Linked DNA regions of Hyalangium gracile. The main gene of each other region encodes a partner of the protein of the gene in region 2 in a complex. Links are inferred from orthologs where the notes say so. Each region holds a gene or a part of one and is shown on either strand. Other genes may lie near its edges. The genes, in order: KY572_RS34465, KY572_RS15140 and KY572_RS34415.

The links.
Region 1: the proteins of KY572_RS15140 (region 2) and KY572_RS34465 are in contact, whole or in part, in a cryo-EM structure (PDB 7NYH), measured with the Escherichia coli proteins. The link is inferred for Hyalangium gracile from one-to-one orthologs.
Region 3: the proteins of KY572_RS15140 (region 2) and KY572_RS34415 are in contact, whole or in part, in a cryo-EM structure (PDB 7NYH), measured with the Escherichia coli proteins. The link is inferred for Hyalangium gracile from one-to-one orthologs.

Annotation. Positions count from the first base shown.
Region 1 is NZ_JAHXBG010000022.1:43,612-48,927, forward strand. What follows is about bases 921-3,725. They hold KY572_RS34465 (NADH-quinone oxidoreductase subunit A), read right to left. Parts: upstream 2,605-3,725; coding sequence 2,236-2,604; downstream 921-2,235. Other genes in these bases: KY572_RS34455 (response regulator), read right to left, coding at 937-1,446; KY572_RS34460 (NADH-quinone oxidoreductase subunit B), read right to left, coding at 1,663-2,229; KY572_RS34470 (methyl-accepting chemotaxis protein), read left to right, coding at 2,850-3,725. Outside these bases: KY572_RS34445 (sulfatase-like hydrolase/transferase), read left to right, coding at 1-421; KY572_RS34450 (PaaI family thioesterase), read left to right, coding at 448-918; more of KY572_RS34470, read left to right, coding at 3,726-4,409; KY572_RS34475 (response regulator transcription factor), read right to left, coding at 4,421-4,798; KY572_RS34480 (ATPase domain-containing protein), read right to left, coding at 4,795-5,316. UniProt on the Escherichia coli protein: NDH-1 shuttles electrons from NADH, via FMN and iron-sulfur (Fe-S) centers, to quinones in the respiratory chain. The immediate electron acceptor for the enzyme in this species is believed to be ubiquinone.
Region 2 is NZ_JAHXBG010000006.1:531,105-536,591, reverse strand. The notes cover bases 2,489-5,487. They hold KY572_RS15140 (NADH-quinone oxidoreductase subunit J family protein), read left to right. Parts: upstream 2,489-3,734; coding sequence 3,735-4,241; downstream 4,242-5,487. Other genes in these bases: nuoL (NADH-quinone oxidoreductase subunit L), read left to right, coding at 4,578-5,487; nuoK (NADH-quinone oxidoreductase subunit NuoK), read left to right, coding at 4,245-4,547; nuoF (NADH-quinone oxidoreductase subunit NuoF), read left to right, coding at 2,489-3,738. Also shown: KY572_RS15160 (serine/threonine-protein kinase), read right to left, coding at 1-1,004; KY572_RS15155 (response regulator), read right to left, coding at 1,097-1,549; KY572_RS15150 (NADH-quinone oxidoreductase subunit NuoE family protein), read left to right, coding at 1,886-2,374; more of nuoF, read left to right, coding at 2,404-2,488. UniProt on the Escherichia coli protein: NDH-1 shuttles electrons from NADH, via FMN and iron-sulfur (Fe-S) centers, to quinones in the respiratory chain. The immediate electron acceptor for the enzyme in this species is believed to be ubiquinone.
Region 3 is NZ_JAHXBG010000022.1:33,102-38,611, reverse strand. Bases 1,652-4,650 are described here. They hold KY572_RS34415 (complex I subunit 1/NuoH family protein), read left to right. Parts: upstream 1,652-2,402; coding sequence 2,403-3,899; downstream 3,900-4,650. Other genes in these bases: KY572_RS34410 (NuoI/complex I 23 kDa subunit family protein), read left to right, coding at 3,936-4,650; KY572_RS34420 (2Fe-2S iron-sulfur cluster-binding protein), read left to right, coding at 1,652-2,402. Outside these bases: nuoD (NADH dehydrogenase (quinone) subunit D), read left to right, coding at 1-522; more of KY572_RS34420, read left to right, coding at 519-1,651; more of KY572_RS34410, read left to right, coding at 4,651-4,664; KY572_RS34405 ((2Fe-2S) ferredoxin domain-containing protein), read left to right, coding at 4,833-5,189; KY572_RS34400 (hypothetical protein), read right to left, coding at 5,312-5,510. UniProt on the Escherichia coli protein: NDH-1 shuttles electrons from NADH, via FMN and iron-sulfur (Fe-S) centers, to quinones in the respiratory chain. The immediate electron acceptor for the enzyme in this species is believed to be ubiquinone.

The DNA.
Region 1 (5,316 bases), on a different replicon or contig from region 2:
GCGCCTCATCGACATCGGGCCCACGCTGCTGGAGCGGTTCGAGCTGCCGGCGCTGCCGGGCGACGTGGACGGCGTGTCGCTGATGCCGCTGCTGCGCGGAGAGCCCTTCCTGCCCTCGCCGCTGTACGCCGAGACGGGCTTCACCCACGTGAGCCCGGAGGTGTTCGATGCGGGCCACTGGCCGGGCGCCCCTCGGAGCTTCGACACCTACCGCATCCGCCCGGATGGCGTGGTGGAGGTGGAGGGCGCCGCGCACGAGGCCATGGTGCGCGAGAAGGATCGCGGCGCCTTCGACGGGCAGCGGTGGCTGGTGGATCGCCCCCGGGCCGATGGCACTGTCCAGCGCGCCTGCTCCGGCGAGTGCGAGCAGACCGCCGTGTTGTCTTCCTGGCTGGACGCTGTGCTGACGCGCGCCCCCTGACACCGGCTGGAGTAGGGTGCGGCGCCATGTCGACGACGAACACCCAGAGCCTTCAAGAGCGCTACGCCCCCCACAACGCCTGCTTCGGCTGCGGCCCCGCCAACGAGAAGGGCCTGCGCATCCGCAGCCTGCTGGAGGGAGAGCTCGTGGTCGCCGAGTGGACGCCCGCCGAGCACCACCAGGCCGTCCCCGGAGTGCTCAACGGGGGAATCATCGGCTCGCTGCTGGACTGTCACTGCAACTGGACGGCGGCCTACCACCTGATGAAGCAGAGCGGCCAGGAGTCGCCGCCGTGCACGGTGACGGCCGACTACAGCATCCAGCTCAAGCGCCCCACGCCCATGGGCCTGGTGCGCCTGGAGGCCCGGCCCGTGGAGCTGAAGGAGGACCGGGCCGTCATCGAAGGCAAGCTCACGGCGGGCGGCAAGGTGACCGCCCTGTGCCGGGGCACCTTCGTGGCCGTGAAGCCGGGCCACCCCGCCTACCACCGCTGGTAGCCCGGCGCGACGGCTCGCTCAGGCCGCCGGAGCGGGCGCCATGTCGGGGGTGAGGGTCTGCGCCAGCCGGCGTAGCTCATGGCCGTTGAACGGCTTGCGCAGCTCTCGCAGCTGCGGCAGGTCCCCGAACTCCTGGAGCACTTCCTCCCACGAGTAGTCGGAGTAGGCGGAGCAGAGCACCACCCGGAGCTCGGGCGCGATCTTCCGCAGGTGTCGCAGCGTCTGGATGCCGTTCCACCCGGGAGGCATCCGGTAGTCCAGGAACACCATCGAGTAGGGGCGGCCCGTGTTCATGGCGTGCTGCACCTTGGCGATGGCCTCCTGGCCCTGGAAGGCCGAGTCCAGCTCGAACATCGGACTGACGGGAGTGCTGATGGCCTGCGCCGCGCCGAAGAGCACCTCTTCCATGAGATCGAGATCGGCGCTCCGGTCGAGCCGCGGTGGACAGAGAATCCGCCGGAAGTCCCGATGGATCGCTTCGGAGTCATCAATGACGAGAATGCGTCTCGTGCTCTCGGAGCTGCTCATGTCGACTCCTGGGCCGGAAGTCGGGGCCCCCCCATGACATGGGAACTGGAAAATTATTTCTATAATATAAGGGAGACTCCTAATGTGCAGCAGTGGCCACATTGAGGCGGAGCCGAAGGGGCAGGTGCTCCTGGCCGTAAAAAACCGAAGGCCCCGGCACCTCCGATGGGGGAGGTACGCGGGGCCCTGGGCTCACCCGGTATCGGGAGATGTGCGCTACTTGTTCATGGAGGCCAGCAGGTTGTGCTGGGCCGCGGTGGGGTTGGGCTCGCCCTTGTCGGCGATGCGGTGCACCTGCCGGCCGATCTTGTCCTGCAGCAGCATGAGGCCGTCGAGCACCTGCTCGGGGCGCGGCGGGCAGCCGGGGATGTAGACGTCCACCGGGATGATGCGGTCGATGCCCTGGAGCACCGCGTAGTTGTCGTAGAAGCCGCCGGAGGAGGCGCACACGCCGAAGGCGACCACCCACTTGGGCTCGGTCATCTGCTCGTACACGCGCTTGAGGATGGGGGCCTGCTTCAGGTTGATGGTGCCCACCACCATGAGCATGTCCGCCTGGCGGGGCGAGAAGCGGGGGAACTCCGCGCCGAAGCGGGCGATGTCGTAGCGGCTGGCGGCCACGGACATGAACTCCATGCCGCAGCACGCGGTGGCGAACGGATAGGTGAACAGCGAGTACTTGCGGGCCCACCCCAGGCCCTTGGAGACCATCCGCTGGAAGAAGCCCATGGCCTCGTCGCGGCGGGTGGCAATGACTGGAGCGTTGTCGATCTCAGAAGCCATGTGTCCTCAGTGCTCCCACTCGAGAGCGCCCTTCTTCCATACGTAGATAAGGCCCACCACCAGCGTCGCCGCGAAAACCACCATCTCGGCGTAGCCGAACCAGCCGAGCGCCTGGAAGTTCACCGCCCAGGGGTACAGGAACACGGCTTCCACGTCGAACACGATGAACAGCAGCGCCACCACGTAGAACTTCACCGCGAAGCGCTGGCGCGCCAGACCGCTCGACTCGGAGCCGGCCTCGAAGGTGGCCGACTTCACGGCGCTGGGCCGACGGGGACCGAGCAGGCCCGCGAGCGTGGGGATGATCAGCGCCAGGATGCCCGACAGCAGCAGCACCACGGCCATTGGCAGATAGGGAGCGAGGGGAGTGCTCATCGGCGGCGGACCATAGGAAGACCCGCCGCGCGCTGTCAAAGAGAAAGTCCGTCCTCGCCGAGGCCTAAACCGTTGAGATGACAGTGAAAAGCCAGCCCGCGCGCGGCCCCTTCCGCCGCGCTGCCCGGCCGGTGCCCGGACGGGCGGCAGAGAGTGCGACCGGGCGCGCACTGTGGGTTTGACGCTCTGCGCCCGTGGGGCCTACCGTCGCATCCGTTTCGCTCGAGGTACCGGGAGAAGAAGGCATGTGGGGTCGGCTCAGTCTTCGGTGGCAGGTCGCGCTGGCGGTGCTGGTGCCCTCCCTCGTCATTTCCGCCCTCAGCAGCTTCTACTTCCCGAAGCAGCAGGGGGAGATCGGGCTGAACCGGTTGAGGGAGCGCGCCAAGGCCGTGGGGCTGCTCGCCCAGGAGCAGACGGCGTCCATCCTCGAGGGGCCCGAGGCCGAGCGCCAGGAGCGCTTCAGGCACCTGTTCGCCCTGGTGGACAAGGGCGGCAACGTGGTGAGCCAGGCGGTGCTCGAGCCCAACGGCAGCCCGCTCATCCAGCACGGCGCCGCCCTGCCGTCGGGGCTGAGCTCGAGCCGGGCCTCCGAGGGGTGCGCGGACGCGCTCATCAAGGACAAGGACGAGGACAAGGACGTCCTCGTGGTGCGCTGCGCGCTGGCCAATGGGCGCAGCTACGTGATGGGCCTGAACTCCTCCGTCGTGGGGCAAGACGTCCAAGCCTTCATGGCGCCGGGGGCGCTCGTCTTCGCGGGCGCGGCGCTGGTGGGCCTGGTGCTGGCCTTCTTCATCGGCCGGGCCATCACCGAGCCCGTGTCGCGGATGACGCGAGCGGCGCAGGACGTGGCCAAGGGGGACGTGTCCCGCAGCGAGCTGGACGTCACCCAGGCGGCCGGCGAGGTGAAGATGATGGCGCAGAGCTTCAGCGAGATGCTGGGCACGCTGCGCGGCACGGTGGCGGAGCTGGTGTCGCGCACCGAGCAGCTCTCCAGCGCCTCGCGTGGGCTGACGGGGGCCTCCGCGGACCAGGAGCACGTCATCAGCCAGCAGGCGGCGTACGCGCAGCAGATCGCCGCCACCTTCGAGGAGCTGAGCCGCACCGCCGAGCAGATCTCCAGCTCCACCGAGGTGGTGGAGTCCTCCGCCCGCCGCACGCACGAGGCGGTGGCCGAGGCGATGGCCGTGGTGGCGCAGGTGGTGGCCGGCATCAACGACATCCGCATCGAGTCCAAGGGCGTGGCGGACGCCATCGTCGGGCTGAACCAGGACCTGCAGCAGGTGTCGAAGATCGCCCAGGTCATCAACCAGGTGGCGGAGCGCTCGGACCTGCTGGCGCTCAACGCGGCGCTCGAGGGCACCAAGGCGGGCGAGGTGGGGCGGGGCTTCTCGCTGGTGGCCGCGGAGATGCGCAAGCTGGCCGAGAACGTGTCGGGCTCGGCGCGGGACATCGCCCGCATCGTCGAGAAGGTGCAGGACTCGGGCGAGGAGGCCGCCACCAAGGCGCGCGTGGGCATGGCCACCTCGGATCGCGGCGTGGAGGTGGCCGAGCAGGCCTCGTCCGTGTTCGAGCGCATCGTCGAGCTGGCGCGCGGCACCAGCGAGGCGGCGCGGCAGATCACCATCGCCACGCGCCAGCAGCGCCAGTCCAGCGAGCAGGCCGTGCAGGGCGCGCGCAACGTGGCCGAGCTGGTGAAGCAGGGCGTGGACGCCACCGGCCGCACCACGCGCATCGCCCAGGATCTGCAGGCGGTGGCCGAGGGGCTCACCGCCGTCACCAGCCGCTTCAAGGTGGCGCGCGACTGAGCGCCCCTGGCCTACGCGGACTCCTGATCCGGATCCTTGGGGGCCAGCGTGTGCACGTGGGAGAGCAGCTCCTTGAGGGAGAAGGGCTTCTTGAGGAAGCCCGCCCACGAGTAGTCCCTGGCCTTCACCGTGGGGGCGATGGCGCTCATGATGAGGATGGGGAGCTTCTCGAACTCGCTCTTCTGGCGGATGGCCTTGATCGTCTCGTAGCCGTTCATCACCGGCATCATGATGTCCACGATGGCCAGGTCCGGCCGGGTCTCCATGAGGCACTTGAGCGCCTCGCGGCCGTTGCCGCAGGTGAGGACCTTGTAGCGCTCCTCCTCGAGGATGGCCTTCACCGCCTCCACGATGTCCAGCTCGTCGTCGACGATGAGGATGGTCTTCATGACTTCCTCCGCCGCAGCAGGCCCCGCCGCTTGGACTTCTTCTTCGCCCCGTCCGAACCCATGGGCGGCGCGACATCCTCCGCGCGGGCGCCCTCGCGCAGCCGGGCGTGGCCGGTGAGGATGGCCTCGGCGCTCTCGAACGTGTCGGCGACGTTGATGCCCTCGTCGGTGATGGCGAACTCGCGGATGCCGCTGTCGTACTGGCTCTCGCGCATCTTCATGATGGAGATGAGCCGGTACAGCTGCGAGCGCAGCTCCACGTAGCGCATGAGGATGATGTTCTCCACGTACGCCGCGGCCTCCGGCAGCGGGGCGTCCACCCCGGAGCTGAGCAGGGGCGTCTCCTCGGAGTAGATGGTGGTGGAGTCCAGCATGCGCAGTTGGTGCGAGAGGGCGGAGAAGAAGCGGCCGATCCGGTCCGGGTACACGGCGGCGGAGCGGAAGCCGGACACCCCGTCGATGAAGAGCCGCAGCCGCTTCACGTTCCGCTCCTGGATGCGCTCCAGCAGCCGCTCGGC
Region 2 (5,487 bases):
CGCAGGCCGTACGCCAGCTGCAGGAAGCACCGCAGCGCCACCGGCACCGGCACGCCCTTGCCTCCACCCGCCTCCAGCTTCTCCTTCAGGCTGCCGCGCAGCAGCTCCACCACGAAGTACGGCCGCGGCGTGTCCACGTTCTGATCGACGATCTGCGCGATCGCCGGGTGACGCACCTGCGCCTGCGCGCACAGCTCCTTCTTCAGCCGCTTGAGCACCTCGCCCCGCTGCAGGAAGGAGAAGTAGCCGAAGATGTCCTTCAGCTCCTTGATGCAGATGTCCAACCCCAGCGCGTTGAACCGCCCCTTGAACACCGTGCCGAGCGGCCCGCTGCCGATGGGATCGAACTTCTGGTAGCGCAGATCCAGCTCGGTCCCCTTCGGGGCGGCGACCGGCGCGGCGGACGGAGTGGAGGGAGGGGGCATGGAGGCAGGCGCAATCGGAGAGGTGATGGAAGGAAGCGGAGTGGACACGGGAGCCGCCACCGGAGGCGCGCTCACCGGCGCCACCGACGGCATCGGCGGAATCACAGGCTCCACCGTGGGCAGCGCCGTGCGCGAGGCCCGCGCCGCCGGCAGCGGAATGGGCGGCGGCGCCGACGAGCGCGCCACGTCCGACTCCTCCAGCATCAGCTCCGGCGGAGGCGGCGGCATCATCCCCAGCTCTTCCAGGCTGCCCGCCTGCGTGGCCTCGTCCTCGCCCAGAATCTGATCGGCGAAGAACTCGCCCACCTCCAGGGTGAACTTGTCCAGGAAGTCCCCGTCCACGACGCGCTCGCCCTGATCGGTGAGCTTGAGCTGCGCCTCGCGATCCATCGCGATGTAGTGGAACTTCCGCAGGAAGAAGAAATAGCTGTCGAACTCCAGTGACACGGACGGCTCGAGCGCGGCCTTCACATCGGCCAGCTTGTTCGAGCGTCCCAGGCGCCCGTTCTCCCTCAGGTTCCGAAGGATGAACAGCGCCTCGCCACTCACGGTCTCGCGGTTGACGGCGGGCTTGAGCATGGGTGCCGGCGACTTTACGTCGGCTCCGCGCCCCGCCGTCAAATTTCCAATGGAATGAAATGCCCCCCCAGGTCCACTCTGTGTCCGGGGGCCTACTTCCCGATGCGCAGGAGCTGCTTCACCGTCTCCAGCACCTCGACGAAGCGCACCGGCTTGCGCAGGAAGATGTCCACCCCCAGTTGCATGGCCCGGTCCTGCGCCTCCTTGCCCCCCGCCGAGATGGCGATGATGGGGATGGTGCGCAGCTTCTCCTCCTCGCGGATGCGCTCCACCAGGGCGAAGCCGTCCATCACCGGCATGTACAGGTCCGTCATCACCAGGCTGAAGCGCTGCTCGTGCAGCAGGGCCAGCGCGTGGTGCCCGTCCGGCGCGAAGTGGACTTCCAGAGGCACCTTGCCCGCCAGCTCCCCGCTCGCCAGCTTCTTCAGGACGTAGGCGTACATCTCGATGATGTGCGGGTTGTCCTCGACGATGAGCACACGGTAGCCCTCGGGATTGATTCCCGCCGGGAGCTGCCCGTCGCTGTGAGGTCCCGCCGCACTCAAGAGGTCACCCTAATTCGTCGGTCCTGCTCGGCCTGTCGCGCGGGCCCATCCCCCCGAGTCTCCGGCCCGCCGGCCTCGGCCGGACGCTGAACTCTCCGACTTCTACCGGATCCGGGAGCCTCGGAAAAGAAAGTGCCAAACCGCTTCGTCCAGACGCCGAACGCTCGCCCGGGGCACGTGCGCCGCCCCCCGCTGATCGCGGCACCCGGACCGGCCGTGCGTGCGGGCCCATAACAAGGGCTTGAATTCCCTCGGCAATTCGCTGATGGGCGCGTCGAGGAACTTCGAGGGTTTATGTTGACAACGCAGCCATCTGGGCAATACGAAGCGCCCGCCATGGCGGAGCCCCTGTTCACCCCTGAAGAGCAGAAGAAGTTCGACGCGGGGATCGCGGAAATCCTCTCCCACTACCCGCCCGATCGGAAGAGCGCCGGGATGCTGCCCGCGCTGCGGCTGCTCCAGGATCTCAAGGGCTGGCTGCCTCCCGAGGGCATGCGGCTCGTCGCCAAGCATCTCGAGGTGACGCCCGAGCGAGCCTACGAGGTGGCCAGCTTCTACGTGATGTACCACCTGAAGAAGCCGGGTAAGTACGTCATCGACGTCTGCACCAACCTCTCCTGTGCCCTGTGGGGCGCGGAGAAGATGCTCGCCTACCTGGAAGACAGGCTCGGGCTGACGGCAGGCGAGTCCAACGAGAAGTTCACCCTGCGGGAGACCGAGTGCCTGGCCTCGTGCGGCACCGCCCCCTGCCTGCAGGTCAATGAAGAGCATCACGAGAGCCTGACGAAGGCGAAGCTGGACGAGTTGTTGGCGAAGCTCACCTGATCGGCCTCCTTTCAAGGAACTGACCGCACATGGCGACAACGGCCTTTGAACCGATCATCTCCGGCGCCTGGGGGCAGCCGAAGTCCTGGACGCTGGACCACTACCGCAAGCGCGGGGGCTACGAGGCGCTGAAGAAGGCGCTGGAGATGCAGCCCGCCGCCATCATCGACGAGGTGAAGAAGTCCAACCTGCGCGGGCGCGGCGGCGCGGGCTTCCCCACCGGCCTGAAGTGGAGCTTCGTCCCCAAGGACAGCCCCAAGCCCAAGTACCTGGCCGTCAACGCGGACGAGTCCGAGCCGGGCACCTTCAAGGACCGGTACATCCTCGAGCTGGATCCGCACATGATGCTCGAGGGCATCGCCATCGCGTCCTACGCGCTGGGCGTGCACACCTGCTACGTGTACATCCGCGGTGAGTTCAAGTTCCCCGCCGAGCGCACGCAGGCCGCCATCGACGAGGCGTACAAGGCCGGCATCTTCGGCAAGACGGTGCTGGGCAAGGACTTCCAGCTCGACTGCTACGTGGTGCGCGGCGCGGGCGCGTACATCTGCGGCGAGGAGACGGCGCTGCTCGAGAGCCTGGAGGGCAAGAAGGGCTGGCCCCGGCTCAAGCCGCCCTTCCCCGCCGTGGTGGGCCTGTTCGGCAGCCCCACGGTGGTGAACAACGTGGAGACGCTGGCCAGCGTGCCGCACGTCTTCTCTCGGGGCTCGGACTGGTACGCCAAGCTGGGCACCGACAAGTCCGGCGGCACCCGCCTCGTCTGCCTGTCCGGCACGGTGAACCGGCCCGGCGTCTACGAGGTGGACATGGGCACCACCATCACCCAGCTCATCTTCGACGACAAGTACGGGCGGGGCATGCCGGCCGGCCGCAAGGTGAAGGCCGTCATCCCCGGCGGCTCCTCGGCGCCGGTGCTGGGCGCGGACGAGCTGGACGTGGCGCTCGAGTTCGAGGCCCTCAAGGTGAAGCAGACGATGGCCGGCTCCGGCGGCGTCATCGTCATGGACGACAGCTCCTGCATGGTGCGCTGCCTGTGGCGCGTGGCGCGCTTCTACGCCGAGGAGTCCTGCGGCCAGTGCACCCCGTGCCGCGAGGGCACCCCGTGGCAGACGCGGCTGCTGCGCAAGATCGAAGAGGGCCGCGGCGAGCCGTCGGATTTGGAGCTGCTCAGCAACGTGGCCTCGTCCATCGCGCCGTACCCGCCGATCGGCCTGGGCAACACCATCTGCGCGCTGGGTGACGCGGCGGCGCTGCCCACGCACTCCTTCCTGATGCGGTACCGCGCCGAGTTCGAGGCGCACATCCACGAGAAGCGCTGCCCGTTCGGCGACAAGCCCTGGGGTGCGTTCGGAGACTGGTCTTGAACATCGAACAGGTCCTCTTCGGAGCCTTCGCGGTGCTGACGCTGCTGTCGGCCTCGCTGGTCATCTTCGCCAAGAGCCCCATCAGCTCGGCCATGGCGCTGGTGTCCACGTTCTTCTTCCTGGCCGGCATCTACGTGCTGCTGTGGGCGCACACGGTGGCGGCGCTCCAGGTGCTCGTGTACGCGGGCGCCATCATGGTGCTCTTCCTCTTCGTCATCATGCTGCTCAACCTGGGAGAGGAAGCCGCCGGGCCGCGGCTGACGTTCTCGCGCATCCTCGGGGGCGGGGCGGCCATCGGGCTCTTCGTGGTGCTGGCGCTGGCCATCGCCCGGGTGCCCAACCGGGTGCAGAGCCTGAGCCTGGCTCAGCAGCAGACCTTCGGCACGCTGCGGGCGATTGGCGAGTCCATCTTCACCACGTGGCTCCTGCCCTTCGAGGCGGTGAGCCTGCTGCTGCTGGTCGCGATGGTGGGCGCCGTGGTCGTCGCCAAGTCGAGGATCTGAGCCATGGTTCCCATCTCCTACTACCTGTTCCTCGCCGCCGCGCTCTTCTGCCTGGGCATGTTCGGCGTGCTGGTGCGCCGCAACGCCCTGGTGGTGTTCATGTGCGTGGAGCTGATGCTCAACGCGGCGAACCTCACGTTCCTCGCCTTCGCGCGCATGCGCGGTGACACCATCGGCCACGTGTCGGCCTTCTTCGTCATCGCCGTGGCGGCGGCCGAGGCCTCCATCGGCCTGGCCATCGTCATCGCCGTGTTCCGCAGCCGAGGCAGCGTCAACATCGAAGACATCAAGACGATGAAGCACTGACGCGGTCCCCCGCCCTTCCAGAGCCTCCGCATGGACCTCCAAGCCCTCTTCAAGACCGCGCCCATCGCCCCCGAAGTCATCTCCCAGTCGCTGTGGATGATCATCGCGCTGCCGCTGCTGGGCGCGTTCGTCTGCGGCGTGTTCGGCCGGATGCTGGGCCGCGCCAACGTGCACCTGGTGGCCTGCGCCGCCGTGGCGGGCTCCTTCGTGCTGTCGGTGATGGCCTTCTGGGCCACCAGCGCCACGGACGCCAGCAACGCCCCGCTGGCCATCATCCAGAACACCTTCGGCGGCGCTCAGTCGCGCTACGTGCTGTGGAATGACCTGGGCACGTGGTTCAGCGCGGGTGACTTCCGGGTGAACTTCGGCCTGCTGGTGGACCACCTGTCCGGCACGCTGCTGCTGGTCATCACCGGCGTGGGCTTCCTCATCCACCTGTACTCCACCAGCTACATGGAGCACGACGACGGGTACTGGCGCTACTTCGCGTACCTCAACCTGTTCGTCGCGATGATGCTGACGCTGGTGATGGGCGACAACCTCGTCCTGCTCTTCGTGGGCTGGGAAGGGGTGGGCATGGCCAGCTACCTGCTCATCGGCTTCTGGTACACGGACGCGGCCAAGGCGTGGGCGGGCCGCAAGGCGTTCATCACCAACCGCATCGGCGACTTCGCCTTCCTCATCGGCTCGTTCCTCATCGTGCTGATGGTGGGGGCCTTCGTGAAGCAGGCCAATGACGCGGACCTGCAGCCGGTGGGCAGCTCCATCCCGCGGTACACCGCCGGCCTGGAACAGCGCGGTCCGCTCACCTTCCACGGCCTGGAGACGATGGCGCGCTCGCTGCCGGACGCCAACGGCGTGGTGAAGCTGGACACGCCCATCAGCTCCGGCCCGCTGGAGGGGCGCACCTACGGCGGCATGCTGACGGTGGCCCTGCTGC
Region 3 (5,510 bases), on a different replicon or contig from region 2:
CCGTGCCTGCGCGCCAGCGGCGTGGACTACGACATCCGCAAGGCGCGGCCCTACTGGGTCTATGATCAGCTGGACTTCGACGTGCCGGTGGGCGAGCACGGCGACAACTACGATCGCTACATCATGCGGCTGGAGGAGCTGAAGCAGTCCGACCGCATCATCCGCCAGGCGCTCCAGAAGCTGCCGGCGGGCCCCATCATCGTGGACGACTGGCGCATCGCGCTGCCGCCCAAGCCCGAGGTGTACGGCACCATCGAGGGCGTCATGTCGCACTTCAAGCTGGTGATGGAGGGCATCCCCGTGCCCCCGGGCGAGGTGTACGACAGCACCGAGGCGTCCAACGGCGAGCTGGGCTGGTACCTGGTGAGCGACGGCGGCGGCCGGCCCTACAAGGTCCACGTCCGCGCGCCGGGCTTCCCCATCCTCTCCGCCATCCCTCACATCATCGAGGGGAAGATGCTGGCGGACCTCATCCCCACCTTTGACATGATCAACATGATCGGCGGCGAGGTCGAGCAGTGAGCGACAACGACAACAAGAAGCCGACCGGTGACGCGCAGACGCCCCCCAAGGGCGCGCCCACGGACACCCCCGCGGCGAAGATCGGTCCCGAGCCCTCCAACCCTCCGGCGGGGCCCAAGGTGGACAACCCGCCGGTGGCGCACAGCAGCACCACGCCGCCCAAGCCGCCCCCGCCCGCCGGTGGGCCGCCCAAGCCGCCCCCGCCGAAGAACCCGGGCTTCGTCACCTGCACCGTGGACGGCCGGGAGGTGGTGGCCAAGCCGGGGACGAACATGATCGACGCGGCCAAGAGCGTCGGCGTGGAGATCCCCTTCTACTGCTACCACCCGCGGCTCTCGATCGCGGCCAACTGCCGCATCTGTCTCATCGAGGCCTCCAACGCGCCCAAGCTGGTGCCCGCCTGCCAGACGCCGCTCGCCGAGGGCCAGGTCATCAAGACCACCACGCCCAAGGTGAAGGAGCAGCAGCGCGCGGTGATGGAGTTCCTGCTGCTGAACCACCCGGTGGACTGCTCCATCTGCGACCAGGCCGGTGAGTGCAAGCTGCAGGACTACTACATGAAGTACGACTACCGCCCCTCGCGGCTCGAGGGCGGTAAGGCGCTGAAGAACAAGCGCAAGGTGCTCGGGCCCCACGTGGTGCTGGATCAGGAGCGCTGCATCATCTGCACCCGGTGCGTGCGCTTCATGAACGAGATCCCCAAGGAGCCGCAGCTGGGCGTGTTCGGCCGCGGCAGCCACGAGCGCATCGACGTCTTCCCGGGCAACGAGCTCAACAGCAACTACTCGCTCAACACCGTGGACGTGTGCCCGGTGGGCGCGCTGCTCAGCCGGGACTTCCGCTTCCGCGCCCGCGCGTGGTTCCTGTCCGCCACCCCGTCGGTGTGCACCGGCTGCTCGCGCGGCTGCAACATCTACGCGGACTGGATGTCCCAGGACACCTACCGCTACCGCCCGCGCGAGAACGAGCAGATCAACAAGAGCTGGATGTGCGATCAGGGCCGGCTCTCGTACAAGTACCTGAACCTGAACCGCGTGCTGAGCGCCTCGGTGGGCCGGCGCGCCACGCAGGCGGCCAACACCGCCCGTCCGGAGCTCTCCCGCGTGGAGGCCGCCAAGGCCGCCGCCCAGGCGCTCAAGCCGCTGGTGGGCAGCGCGCAGCTGGCGGTGCTGGCCTCGCCGGTGTGCTCCAACGAGGACCTGCTGGCGGGCCTGTCGTTCGCCAAGGGCACCCTGGGCGTGAAGGAAGTGTACGTGGGCGGCCGGGCTCCGGGCGCCGCGGACCACTACCTGATGACGGCGGACAAGAACCCCAACCGCAAGGGCCTGGAGCTCATCGCCAAGGGGCTGGGCCTGACGCTCAAGTCCTTCGAGGAGCTGGCGCCCGCGCTGCACTCGGGCAAGGTGAAGGCGCTGTACGCCATCGGCACCGAGGTGCCGGGCGACGCGGAGGCCTTCGCGCAGGCGGTGGCCAAGGCGGAGGTCTTCGTGGCGCAGGCGCTCAACGAGTCGCCCGTCACCGCGCAGGCCACGGTGCTGCTGCCGGCCGCGGCCCACATCGAGGACGAGGGCTCCTTCGTGCAGTTCGAGGGCATCATCCAGCGCTTCCGCAAGGCGTACCCCTCCAAGGGAGACGCGGTGCCGCACTGGCGCTGGGTGTCGGAGCTCAGCAAGGCCCTGGGTGGCGCGGCGGCGTGGAGCTCCGCGCGTGAGGTGTTCCGGGAGCTGGCCTCGCAGGTGGCCGAGCTCTCCACGTTCAACTGGGAGCAGTCTTCTCCGCCGGATCGCGAGAAGCCGGGCATCAACCCCATTCCCACTGGCGCCGACGGCCGTCCCCCGGGCTACCGCGAGTTCGGTACTCCCCGCGTGCGAGGAATCTAAATGAAGCGCGTCATCACAGTCCTCTTCGCCATCGGCTTCATCATCGCCCTGCTCGCGGGCGTGGTGCTGGCCTCCTACGCCGTGGGCGGGCTCGCGGAGAAGCACGGGTTCGCCGGCGCCAGCCGCCTGACGAACATCCTCTTCCTGATGCTCGTCTTCGTGATGATCATCGCCACGCTGCTCACGCTGGCCGAGCGCAAGTGGAGCGCGCTGATGCAGGATCGCATCGGCCCCAACCGCGCGCGCATCGCCCTGCCGGGCCTGAAGAACCGCTCGCTGGCGGGCCTGCCCTTCGTGGCGGCGGACTCCTTGAAGATGCTGACCAAGGAGGCCTTCCACCCGGAGAACGCCAACAAGTTCCTCTTCAACCTGGGCCCCATGCTGGCCTTCGCGCCGGTGTTCGCCCTGTTCGCCATCGTGCCGGCGGGCCCGAGCGTCACGCTGTGGGGCGCCAACGTGGACATGGTGGTGGCCACCCCGGACTTCGGCCTGCTCTACCTGTTCGCCATCGCCTCGCTGGCGGTGTACGGCACGGCGCTGGCGGGCTGGGCCTCCAACAACAAGTTCGCCCTGCTGGGCGGCGTGCGCGCCTCCTCGCAGATGATCTCCTACGAGGTGGCGCTGGGCCTGTCGCTGGTGGGCATCATGCTGGCGTTCTCCTCGGTGCAGCTGCCGGCCATCGTCGGCAACCTGGCGGCGGAGACGGGCGGCGAGTCCTCCGGCCAGGCGCGCTACCTGTGGCAGTGGACGGGCGGCGCCGCGGGCCAGGGCTTCGACTTCGGCCTGCCGGCCTGGGGCATCTTCCTGCAGCCGCTGGGCTTCATCCTCTTCTTCGCCGCGGCCTTCGCGGAGACCAAGCGCGCCCCGTTCGACGTGCCCGAGGGCGAGTCCGAGATCATCGGCTACTTCGTGGAGTACTCGGGCATGCAGTTCGGCCTCTTCATGATCTCCGAGTTCGTGGAGGTGGTGGTGCTCTCGGGCGTCACCGCGGCGCTCTTCTTCGGCGGCTACCACCTGCCCTTCGGCGGCGAGTGGGTGGCCAGCCAGCTCAAGGACTACCCGCTGGTGTACGCCACGCTGCTGGGCACCTTCTTCTGGATCAAGGTCCTGGTGCTCTGCTTCATCCAGCTGCTCATCCGCTGGACGTTCCCGCGCTTCCGCTACGACCAGATCCAGACGCTGGGCTGGAAGATGCTGCTGCCCGTGGGACTGGTGAACGTGTTCGTCAGCGGCGCGCTGGTGCTGTGGGATCCGACGCTGCGCTCGTTGGCGCTGTTCGGCATCCTGGAGATCGGCATCCTGGTGGCGCTCACGCTCTCTCGGAAGGAGAGCGGAGAGACGACCCACGGCCACGGGGACGGGCACGGGGCGCTGGGGCATGGACATGATCCCCACGGGCTGCCCGGCGCCGCGCACGGTCACGCGCTGCCCCACGGCCACGCGGCTTCTCACGCGGGCGGGCACGCGCCGGCGGCGCACGCGGGCTCCACGCATTAGGCATCAGTCTTTCGAGGAAGCGAGACAAGGACGGCCATGGCCTACAAGGCGACCCAAGATCCCCGCACGGATGTCCGCGAGCGGGCCTACCTCCCGGAGCTTCTCAAGGGCCTGGGCATCACCGCGCGTCACTTCTTCCGGAACCTCTTCGGAACGCGGGACACGAACACGCAGGTGATAGACCGCAAGGGCACCAGCCTCATCACCACCGTCGAGTACCCGGAGGAGAAGATCCCCTACCCTCCGGGCTACCGAGGGCTGCACCGCCTGGTGCCTCGAGATGACGGCAAGCCGCGCTGCGTGGCCTGCTACATGTGCGCGACGATCTGCCCGGCGCAGTGCATCTACATCGAGGCGGGCGAGTACGAGCACGACGCCAAGGATGGCGAGTCGCGCGTCATCGAGAAGTTCCCGACCCAGTTCGTCATCGACGAGCTGCGGTGCATCGTCTGCGGCCTGTGCGTGGAGGCGTGCCCCAAGGACGCCATCCGCATGGACACCTACGAGCACACCAAGCCCGAGTACAACCGGCAGGGCTTCGTCTACGACATCCCCAAGCTGCTGAAGGGCCCGGCGGTGTCGCACCCGTCGGATCCGTGGAACAAGCGCGAGGGCTCGGAGCAGCCGCACCACGTGCACAAGGAGGCCCACACGCGCATCGGCGAGGGCCTGGTGCAGCTCAAGACGCCGCACTCGGTGGGCCACGGCCACGAGCCGAAGAAGCTGGGCTCCGGCGAGTCCCAGAAGTCACACCCCACCAAGTAGCAACCAGCCTGACGTGCCTCCGGCCCGCCCTCCTCCGTCCCCGGTGGAGCTGGCGGGCCGGTGCCGTTTCGGGGCTGCCCGGGTGCTCTCTCACCGAATGAGAAAGCTTGGAGGCCTACGGCAGCGCACCTTCCCCACTGGAGACAAGTCCCGTAGGTTGAAGCCTCGATGAAGCGCTACCGCCTCTCCGTGTGCAAGGGCATGGACTGCAAGGGCAATGGGTCCGATGCCGTGTTCGCCGCGGCGAAGGAAGAGCTGGCGAAGCACGCGGTGGGGCCTCGCTGCGAGGCGTACCGCGGAGGCTGCTACGGCTTCTGCCACATGGGTCCCAACGTGGTGATCCGCGAGGACACGGGCCGCAAGCGCGATCCGCTCTCGCCCGAGGACTACCAGCTGATGGGCTGGCCGGGCGAGGTCTACTACTCGCGCATGACGCCGGAGAAGATGCGCCGCGTGGTGGCCGAGCACATCGCGCAGGACAAGCCCGTGCGCGAGTTCTTCGGCGATCCGGACGAGCAGGAGTAGGCCACACCTTCGGGGAGCCCCCTGTCCCGAGCGCGGTTTCCGAACTGGTATGACAAGCAGACAGGTTCGGGAACGACGCGCCCGACGGGCTCCCTCTCCGGCGGCTTCGGAGCGCCGTCGGCTCAGCACTCCTTGGAGGGAGGCTCCAGCTCCTCGCCGAGCGTCCGCCGCAGCGCCTGCGCGAGTCGCCGCATCGCGAACCCCTCGAAGTCATCCACCGGGTCGATGCTCGCGGGGAACACCTCGAGGAGGCTGTCGAGCATGGCCTGCACCCGGCGCAGGCGCTCCTCCGCCCCGGCCGCGCCGCCTGCCTCGTTCTCT